Regions from separate parts of the Veillonella orientalis genome, predicted to be linked through region 1. Evidence: a T-box and tRNA genes for the amino acid it is inferred to sense, from the RefSeq annotation. Region 1 holds a T-box; the other holds one or more tRNA genes.
What was found. A T-box is a leader RNA that pairs with one kind of tRNA and senses whether it is charged. The one in region 1 lies ahead of cysS (cysteine--tRNA ligase), so its partner is inferred to be a tRNA-Cys.
Positions count from the first base shown of each region.

Region 2: it has a tRNA-Cys gene. The T-box ahead of cysS (cysteine--tRNA ligase) is inferred to sense a tRNA for this amino acid. The anticodon was not compared.

Region 1 is NZ_AP022322.1:855,391-860,049, reverse strand. It holds gene VEIS1202513_RS03885 (hypothetical protein) at 1-844, shown strand, start outside; gene VEIS1202513_RS03880 (bile acid:sodium symporter family protein) at 1,385-2,338, shown strand; T-box leader at 2,497-2,702, shown strand; gene cysS (cysteine--tRNA ligase) at 2,752-4,200, shown strand; gene VEIS1202513_RS03870 (Mini-ribonuclease 3) at 4,190-4,659, shown strand, end outside.
Region 2 is NZ_AP022322.1:651,338-655,996, reverse strand. It holds gene VEIS1202513_RS02940 (phosphoethanolamine transferase) at 46-1,878, shown strand; gene VEIS1202513_RS02935 (2-thiouracil desulfurase family protein) at 1,988-2,443, opposite strand; tRNA gene VEIS1202513_RS02930 (tRNA-Leu) at 2,593-2,681, opposite strand; tRNA gene VEIS1202513_RS02925 (tRNA-Cys) at 2,696-2,770, opposite strand; tRNA gene VEIS1202513_RS02920 (tRNA-Gly) at 2,780-2,854, opposite strand; tRNA gene VEIS1202513_RS02915 (tRNA-Phe) at 2,862-2,937, opposite strand; tRNA gene VEIS1202513_RS02910 (tRNA-Asp) at 2,943-3,018, opposite strand; gene VEIS1202513_RS02905 (MBL fold metallo-hydrolase) at 3,069-3,665, opposite strand; gene VEIS1202513_RS02900 (TrkH family potassium uptake protein) at 3,679-4,659, opposite strand, start outside.

The sequences.
Region 1 (4,659 bases):
AAATAACTTAGACTTTATTAATGTTACTGAAGATAAGAGTTTTATCAATTATTTAAAAGGTCTTTCTGATTCCTGTGTAATTAATAAGGGATATGATTCAGGTTACTATCAAGGTATAGGAGAAAAAAAAGCCACATATTTTTGTCCGATAGGAATATCTTTTTGCAATAATATCGAATATTATGATTTTGAGAAAACTATTACTAAGAGTTTGGAAGAGGTATGTAATTTACTTGTAGAGCTAAATGATTTTCAATTAAGTGAAGAGGCTAGATGGGATGCTTTAAACAAAAAAAAGGCGCTTCTTTTTAATCGTATGTATGAAAATTTAAATTTAACAACAGAGACTCATAAAAAAACATCATCTGTAGGTTATAAATGCTCTAATATACTATATCAGAATGCTAAAGATTTCTTTTATCAACTTTATAGGAATAGTAGCATATTTACTGATATTAAATCATTAAATATAAAGGAATTTTATGAGTACAATGATATGTGTATGATTATATTTAATAATACATATATTAGTGATATGTTGGCGGCTGTTATTCTTTATAAAAAGGATTTGTCTATTAATTTTTGTTATTTAAGAAAATTAGATTTAGATGCTGCAGATGAATTTATGTATATTAATATTTGTAATCAGATTAATAGATCTGAAGGTTGGATTACATATGAAGTTTTTGATAAAGATGATTTACTTTATTTGATGGTTTTTGGGAATCCTATATATTATAATTTTAATGAGAAACTAGAAAAAAATTTGCCAGTTGAGATAGCAAATGAATTTAAAAAGTTCTATACTGAAAGAACTTCATATATAAGCGATTATATTTATTAAAGAGTACTTTTGTTGAATTTTCTTTTTTACCACGTTTAATAGTTTTCTATTGTAGCTGGTATTCTTGATAAGGGGATTAGTGGTTATGATAAAATAATTATTGATGACAGCTTACATTATGTATAAGTATTTAGTTTCGCTTTACTAGGTGGTATATTGATGGCTTAACTAATCTTTGTCGAGTTAAAAATAATTAACGCTATTTTTGTATGTATAATTTGATTTTTATAGTTGTCACTAGTAGATTTTTTGTAGTTATTATTTTTAATTTTATTATGTAAATTGGTTTCGGTTTATTTGATTTAATATATTTCTAGTTGGTACTAAGTTATATATAGTTCTAAGTACTTTCTTTAATACATTGGCTTAATTTACTTCTACACGAAAAATTTAAAAATAATTATCAAGGCTGTCATGAAAGAATCGGCTTTGAAAGGCTCTCACACCGATGGTGTGAGGGCTTTTATTGTATATAATGTACAGATTTGCTATAATTATCGGCGTCTTTTATTTTTATTTATTATGAAAGTGAGTGCTTTTATGAGTATTATTCGTTCTCTTAACCACTTATTCAATAGCTATCTTTCATGGATCGTGCTATTGATGGCAGTGTTAGCGTATTTATTACCGACTGTATTTTCTTGGATGACGCCGTACATTGCGTACATGCTTCAATTTGTTATGTTTGCCATGGGGTTAACATTAACAGCGCAAGTTTTCCTTGATGTATTTAAGCAACCAATGAAGGTTATTCTTGTATCTGTTATCCAATTCTTATGGATGCCATTGGCAGGTTTCTTAGTTGCTCTTATCTTTAATTTCCCTCCGGAAATTGGTATCGGCTTTATTTTGTTAGGTGCATGTCCTGGCGGTACAGCGTCTAATGTTATGACATTCCTTGCGAATGGTAATGTTCCTTTATCTGTATCTGCAACAACTGTTTCTACATTGTTGGCTCCGATTTTGACACCTTTATTCGTTGTACTCTATGCAGGTGCTACATCTTCCATTGAAATTCAATTTATGCCGATGTTTATTTCTATCGTAAAAATTGTATTGGTACCAATCATCTTGGGTATCGTATTGAATTACTTCATCGGTTCCAAAATCGAACCAGTTAAAGATGTATGCCCAACAATTGCGGCTATTGCAGTATTACTTATTTTGGCAGCTGTAACTGCAGTAAACCAAAAACAAATTGCTGAAACTGGTTTCATCATCTTCGTAGCTTGCTTGGTACAAAATGTGAGTGGTTACGTAGTAACTTACTTCATTTGTAAGGCTCTTAGCATCGATATTTCATCTCGTCGTGCCATGCAAATTGAAGTGGCAATGCAAAACTCTGCATTATCCGTATCTTTAGCACTTAAACACTTTACACCTCAAGCAGCAGTAGCGGGTGCAGTGTTCTCTATCATCCATAACTTTACAGGATCTATCTTTGCAGGTATTTGCCGTAAACATGATGATCAAGAAAAATTAGAAAATGCTTAATAGGTAATACTTCGTCCTCATCTTTCAAATTATATAGTCGAAATACGCATGTATCATAGGCTAGCAGGATATGTTGAAAGGTGAGGATTTTCTTGTTCTCATTGACATTCTATAGGATAATTGATACAATATTTATATATCTAAATATAGATTTAATAGTAAAAGCTGAGACTGAAAGAAGTACTCTACAACTAACTTTTTAGCGAGAACCGATGGTGGGAGGGTTCAAGGATAGGTAGACGAAATGCATTCACGAGCTGACACTCCGATTATAGGTAGGTTTGTCCGGTGACGCGCCGTTATGCGATGAGTGGGTACTACATTGGTACCTAACAGAGTGGAACCGCGGACCATCGTCTCTGTATGAGATGAGGGGTCTTTTTTATTTTATGAACATGGAGGCATCGGTAACGATGAGAGAAATTACAGTTTATAATACTATGACGCGCCAAAAAGAGGTGTTTAATCCTGTAACACCAGGTGAGGCAAAGATGTACGTATGTGGTGTTACACCATATAACCATCCTCATATTGGCAATGCACGTCCATTCGTAACATGGGACGTAATTCGTCGCTACATGAAACATGTAGGCTATAAAGTAACATATGTACAAAACTTTACTGATGTAGACGATAAGATCATCAATACATCTAATGGTGAAGGTGTATCTTGGGATACTATTGCAAACCGTTATATTGATAGCTATTTTGAAGTAATGGATGCACTTGGTGTACAACGTGCTGATATTTATCCTCGTGTTTCTACACATATCGAAGACATTATCGCTATGATTTCTACATTGATCGAAAAAGGCTATGCTTATGAACTCGATGGCGATGTATATTATAGCGTTGATAAATTTGAACATTATGGTGAGTTATCTGGCCGTACATTAGATGATATGGAAGCAGGTGCTCGTATCGAAGTTGATGGCCGTAAGAAAAACCCTATGGATTTTGCATTATGGAAAGCAGCAAAACCAGGCGAACCATATTGGGAAAGCCCTTGGGGTAATGGCCGTCCAGGTTGGCATATTGAATGTTCTGCCATGAGCCAAAAGTACTTAGGTACAGAATTTGACTTCCATGGTGGTGGTAGTGATTTGATCTTCCCACATCATGAAAATGAAATTGCTCAATCTGAAGGCTGCTCTGGTCAACATCCATCTGTACGCTATTGGTTACATAATGGTTTCATCACTATTAATTCTGAAAAAATGTCTAAATCATTGAATAACTTCTTCTTGGTAAAAGATATTTTAGAACAATATAGTCCAGATGCATTGCGCTACTTCTTGTTGAGCACACATTATCGCAGTCCTTTAGATTTCTCTGATGAACGTTTAGAAGAAGCAAATAAATCCTTAGAACGTTTAAGCACTGCTATTGAAAATCTATTGTACCTTGAAAAATGTGAACCAGGTCCTTGTGATGAGGCTCAACATTTATTAGAAAAAGCTAAAGAGTACGAAGAAGAATTCGAAGCAGCAATGAGTGATGATTTCAATACTGCTTTAGCTACATCTAGCATGTTTGGTCTTGCTAAAGAAATCAATATCTATTACCAAGCTGTGACAGGCCGTGAAGGCGTTGTTTGCCAAGAAGCAATTGCTGAAGTTAAACGTATTTTCAAGTTCATGACAGAGGTTATTGGTATTCTTGAAAAAGCATGGGAAGGCAACACAGGTGCCAATGCTGCTGAATATGAAGAATTAATGCAGGTTATCTTGTCTGTACGTCAAGCGTGTCGTGATCAAAAACAATGGGCACTAGCTGATTGTATCCGCGATCGTTTGGCTGAAATCGGTATTACTATTGAGGATTCTCCTCAAGGTGCACGGTGGAAAAAACGTGAAGTTTAAACAATTTCAATTCTTAAAGAATGAAGCGATAAAAAAGTTGACGGCTCTTGAACAAGAGCCGCTTCGTTTGCGTAAACGAACTATAGAGGAATGCCTTAGTACAGATGCAGTTATGCTTGCCTATATTGGTGATGCAGTATACTCCATGTATGTGCGTGAACGAGTGGTACAAATGAATATAACGAAGGTGCAAGTGTTGCATACAATTGTTACTGAGTTTATTTGCGCTAAGTCACAAGCGAAGGTATTGCTAGAAATAGAGAATACTTTTACAGAACAAGAACAAGCTATTGCACGACGTGCTAGAAATAGTAATGTAAATGTACCGAAAAGCAGTTCAGTTCAAGAATATCGTAGTAGTACCGCCTTTGAAGCAGTACTGGGATTTCTTTATGAAACGCGTCAAGATGAGCGATTACAAGATGTTATGAAGCAAGCCTTTTCAATAACTCTACGAGG
Region 2 (4,659 bases), 200 kb from region 1:
TATAGAAATAAATTTATTGTGTATTCCTTCAAGAGGGGATTTATTATGTCATCTAGTTTAAAGCAAATTGGGAGAAACCCCATCTTTCGCTTTGGTATCATTGGTATTGCTTTATATATAGCTCTATTTTTCATCTATGAACCTATTACACTAGGTCTAGATGTTGAAGATATAACGATTTTAGCAGTACCAACAATTGTAGGTACTTTTTTATTTCAATATTTTATGGGATGTACTGTTTTTCATAGACCATTTTTGGGATATGGCTTAGTCGGTATTCTTTGGGCCCTTACATTCCCACTTCTGTTCCACTGGTCCTATGTAAAACCTTTATATTTTTATGAATTTGCTAATGACTTTTTATTTGGCTTATTAATCTTTATGGGGTTATCGGGAATTCAATTTTTACTGAACCAAACGAATCGTCTCCATAAAACTACATCATTAATCATGGCAATTATTACCATGATATTGAGCCTTATCCCATTCTTACAAATAGGATACTATCTAACTACATGGCATTGTTTAACGCCAGCTAGTTTACTAGCAGTATATATGACAAATCCTGAAGAAGCATTTGGTTTCTTAAAAAATGCTGCTGGTATTCCTGGTCTTATCGCTGTTGGTATTGGCCTTGTAATATGGACCTATCTGCTCTATTGGTCTAATCTAGGAATGAAAGCGGTAGTAAACTTAAATACTACACGACCTATGCGCTCCACATTGCTCATTGCATCCATAGTAGCATTCTTAGTATACGTACCATTCTTCTTATTCCCGAAAACATGTATTGTAGCAAACTGGATTGCAGCTGGCGACTATGTAAAACAAATGCAACAATATAATGATAACCATCATTTAGTATTCGATTCCTTCAATTTGGATACAAAGGAAACCTCAGCGAATAAAACACCAGGTACTATCATATTAGTCATCGGTGAATCTAGTTCTCGTGATTATATGAAGGTATATAATCCAAACTTCCCTTATGATGATACGCCATGGCAAGGTACTATGCGTGCAGATAATAAAGATTTTGTCTTCTTTGATAATGCATATTCATCGTATGTACAAACAGTACCTACCCTCGAACGTGCTCTATCTGAACGTAATCAATATGATGATAAACCGTTCCTCGATTCTGCAAATATTTTAGATGTTGCTAAAAAAGCAGGATATACTACTTCTTGGTTTAGTAACCAAGGTGTATTTGGCGAATATGATACAGCTATTTCATTAATGGCTAAAACAGCAGATACCACTAAATGGTCACATGAATCATATGCTTTCTCTGATCGCTATGATGAATCACTCTTACCATTATTACAGTCTGTTGATCCAAGTAAAAATAACTTCATCGTCATTCATATCATGGGTAGTCATATTTACTACAATGACCGTTATCCACATGAATTTAGTAAATGGAAACAAGGTCCATATCCAGATGGCCAAGAAGCATATGCTAATAGCCAATTATATACAGACTGGTTATTACAACAGATTTATACTTATGGTAAGGAAAAATTAAACTTGCAAGCCATGGTGTATTTCTCTGACCACGGTGAAAGCTTGGATAAATCCCATAATCCAGATACATTTGACTTTGTTATGACTCATATTCCATTCTGGATATATTTATCACCTCAATATCGTGCTGAGTATCCTCAAACAGCAGAAGAACTCTCTAAACACGAACATCAATACTTTACAAATGATTTACTATATGACACATTGATTGGTCTTATGCACGCACCTAATCAACGGTATGATGTAACAAGAGACTTTAGTAATGGTAAGTATCGATTCAATTTACATAACCTAACTACCTTACTAGGGGAACAACCATTAACTAATGATCCTGTAAACGCAGGAAAATAAACTTTAACATTTCTAGTAATATAAAAATTTTATTATGTTAGTATAATGTAGTTTAGCTTTAATGTAGTTTAGGTTTCACTAACACGAAAAAAAGAGATGAGTTAAAAACTCATCTCTTTTTTTGTTCCATTAATAGGTCAATATCTTCTTCCGTATAAACCTCTATATTATTCATTAATAAGGCCTCTACAGTACATCCGTGCCCCTCTCGCAGGGTTTTACTAAAGGTACCATCATAAATACGCTTATAACCGCAACTAGGACTTTTTGCTTTCATTAGAGCCTGCTTACATCCCTGTTGCATTGCTATATGCAATGCAATTTGAGCCCCTTTATAAAATTCTGTGGTTACATCAGTTCCATTAGCCGTACATACACGTTTACCTTGTCGTTCCGCAGGATCACGAGGTGTGCTAAGTCCACCTAATACTTCTGGACATACGGATACCAGATCAAAAGTATCCTTTAACAGTGGTAACTGTTCTATAAGATTATCTTTTCCATCATAACGACAGGATACGCCACATAGACATTCACTAATTAATAATTTTGCTTTATTATTCATAACTTTACTAAACATAGATAATCGTATTTGAAATATGCCATTCTAATAACAAACGCACTCTCATATTTTAAATTATACATATTTTAAATTATACACATTTAAAATTTAGATTTACATAAGAAAAAAGACTAACCGAAGTTAGTCTTAATTGGTGCCGAGGACCGGAATCGAACCGGTACGGTTGTTTCCAACCGACGGATTTTAAGTCCGTTGCGTCTGCCTGTTCCGCCACCCCGGCATGGGTAACGATTGTGGAGGCGGCACCCAGAATCGAACTGGGGAATAAAGGTTTTGCAGACCTCTGCCTTACCGCTTGGCTATGCCGCCATATAAAATTGGAGCGGGAAACGAGATTCGAACTCGCGACCCCCGCCTTGGCAAGGCGGTGCTCTACCGCTGAGCTATTCCCGCATGTACATGGTGCCTCAGGACAGAATCGAACTGTCGACACACGGATTTTCAGTCCGTTGCTCTACCAACTGAGCTACCGAGGCATGAATGGCGACCCCGATCAGATTTGAACTGACGATCTTCGCCGTGACAGGGCGACATGTTAACCGCTACACCACGGGGCCGTATCCAAAGTACTTGCTTAGTATATCGGTTATCAGGACTTTTGTCAACACTATCCTACAATATTTTTGATGAATTCTTCTTCATCTTTTAATGTTGTAGATTCTTTATGTCCTGGTTCGACGATTAAATTCTTTGACAACGTTAATATATGCTTCAAACTAATGATTAAATCATGGGGATTACTCTTATAGTTGTCGGTATTTCCTACATTTTGTTTGAATAAAGTATCTCCAGAAAAAAGATGTCCACCAATCTCCAAACAAACTGAGCCAGCACTATGGCCTGGTGTATGATGTACGATTATTTTAAAAGGCCCTACTTCTAATTTACCAGCCACTAAATCTTTACAATTCGTGTACATCTTCTTTTTATATACACTAGGTCTACGTCGGATTAGTTGTAATAACTCTTGATCCAAAGGATGTAAATAAGCAGGAATATTATAATACTCACAAACCTCATCAAGAGCCGATACATGATCACAATGACCATGTGTTAATAATACTGCTATAGGCTCAGAATCTCCTACCATTTCAATTATATGCTTACTATGAAACCCGGGATCAATAATAAGAGATTTTCCATCTTTAATTAATACATAACAATTTGCTTTATAAAGCCCTAGAGGGCGTTTTATAATATTCATATTATTCGCCCTCCTATAGGATACGATACCGTTTAGTAGATTGTTTTTTTATAAAATACCCTTCCCAAAATTGAGGATGAAGCATAACAAGAATTGTAAATAATTCCAAACGGCCTAATAACATGTCTGCCATTGCTACGCATTTAGCACCATCAGACATACTACCAAAGGCATCTGTAGGCCCAAAACCACCAAATCCAATGCCTACATTACTAAGAAAAGCTGTTATAATTTGCATCGCATCATAAGTAGACATTCCAGAACAAGTCATAAGGAAAACAGATATAACGTAAATCATTAAATATAAAAATAAAAATTGCTGTGCCATCTGTATCCATTTAGTAGGCATCGGTTTACCATTAATGCGCACGACTTGTACCATCTCAGGATGAATTGATTTTCTTAAATAAATAATGCTGCTCTTAATTAGAATAATGAGGCGAATAATTTTTACGCCCCCTGTTGTAGAACCACTACAACCACCAAAAAATGATGAAATAAATAACATCATCTGTGCCGCGGCTGGCCATAAATCATAATCGCTTACAGCAAATCCACTACCAGTTTGAATCGATACATAATTAAAGGAAACATCTCTAAAGATTTGAATTGGATCATTAATATTTGATTGTACTGCCATCGAAATTGATATTATAGCAATTCCAATAAAAATAACTAGCCAATACATACGTGTTTCAAAATCATCAATCAAAACACGAATGCCTCTTTGCAGTGCATTATAATATACTGCAAAATTACCACCAGCAAGTATCATGAAAAATATAAATACAAAACAGATATAGTTGCTTTGTTCATAAATAAATGTACCTGCAGATGTAGGTGCAAAACCACCTGTAGCAATAATGGAAAATGCATAATTTAATGCATCAAAAGGCTCTATACCACCAGCCCATAGCATAACGAAACAAATGGCGGTAAAAGCAACATATAAACGCCAAAGTTTAGAGGCCATTGATTGAATACGGGGCATAAC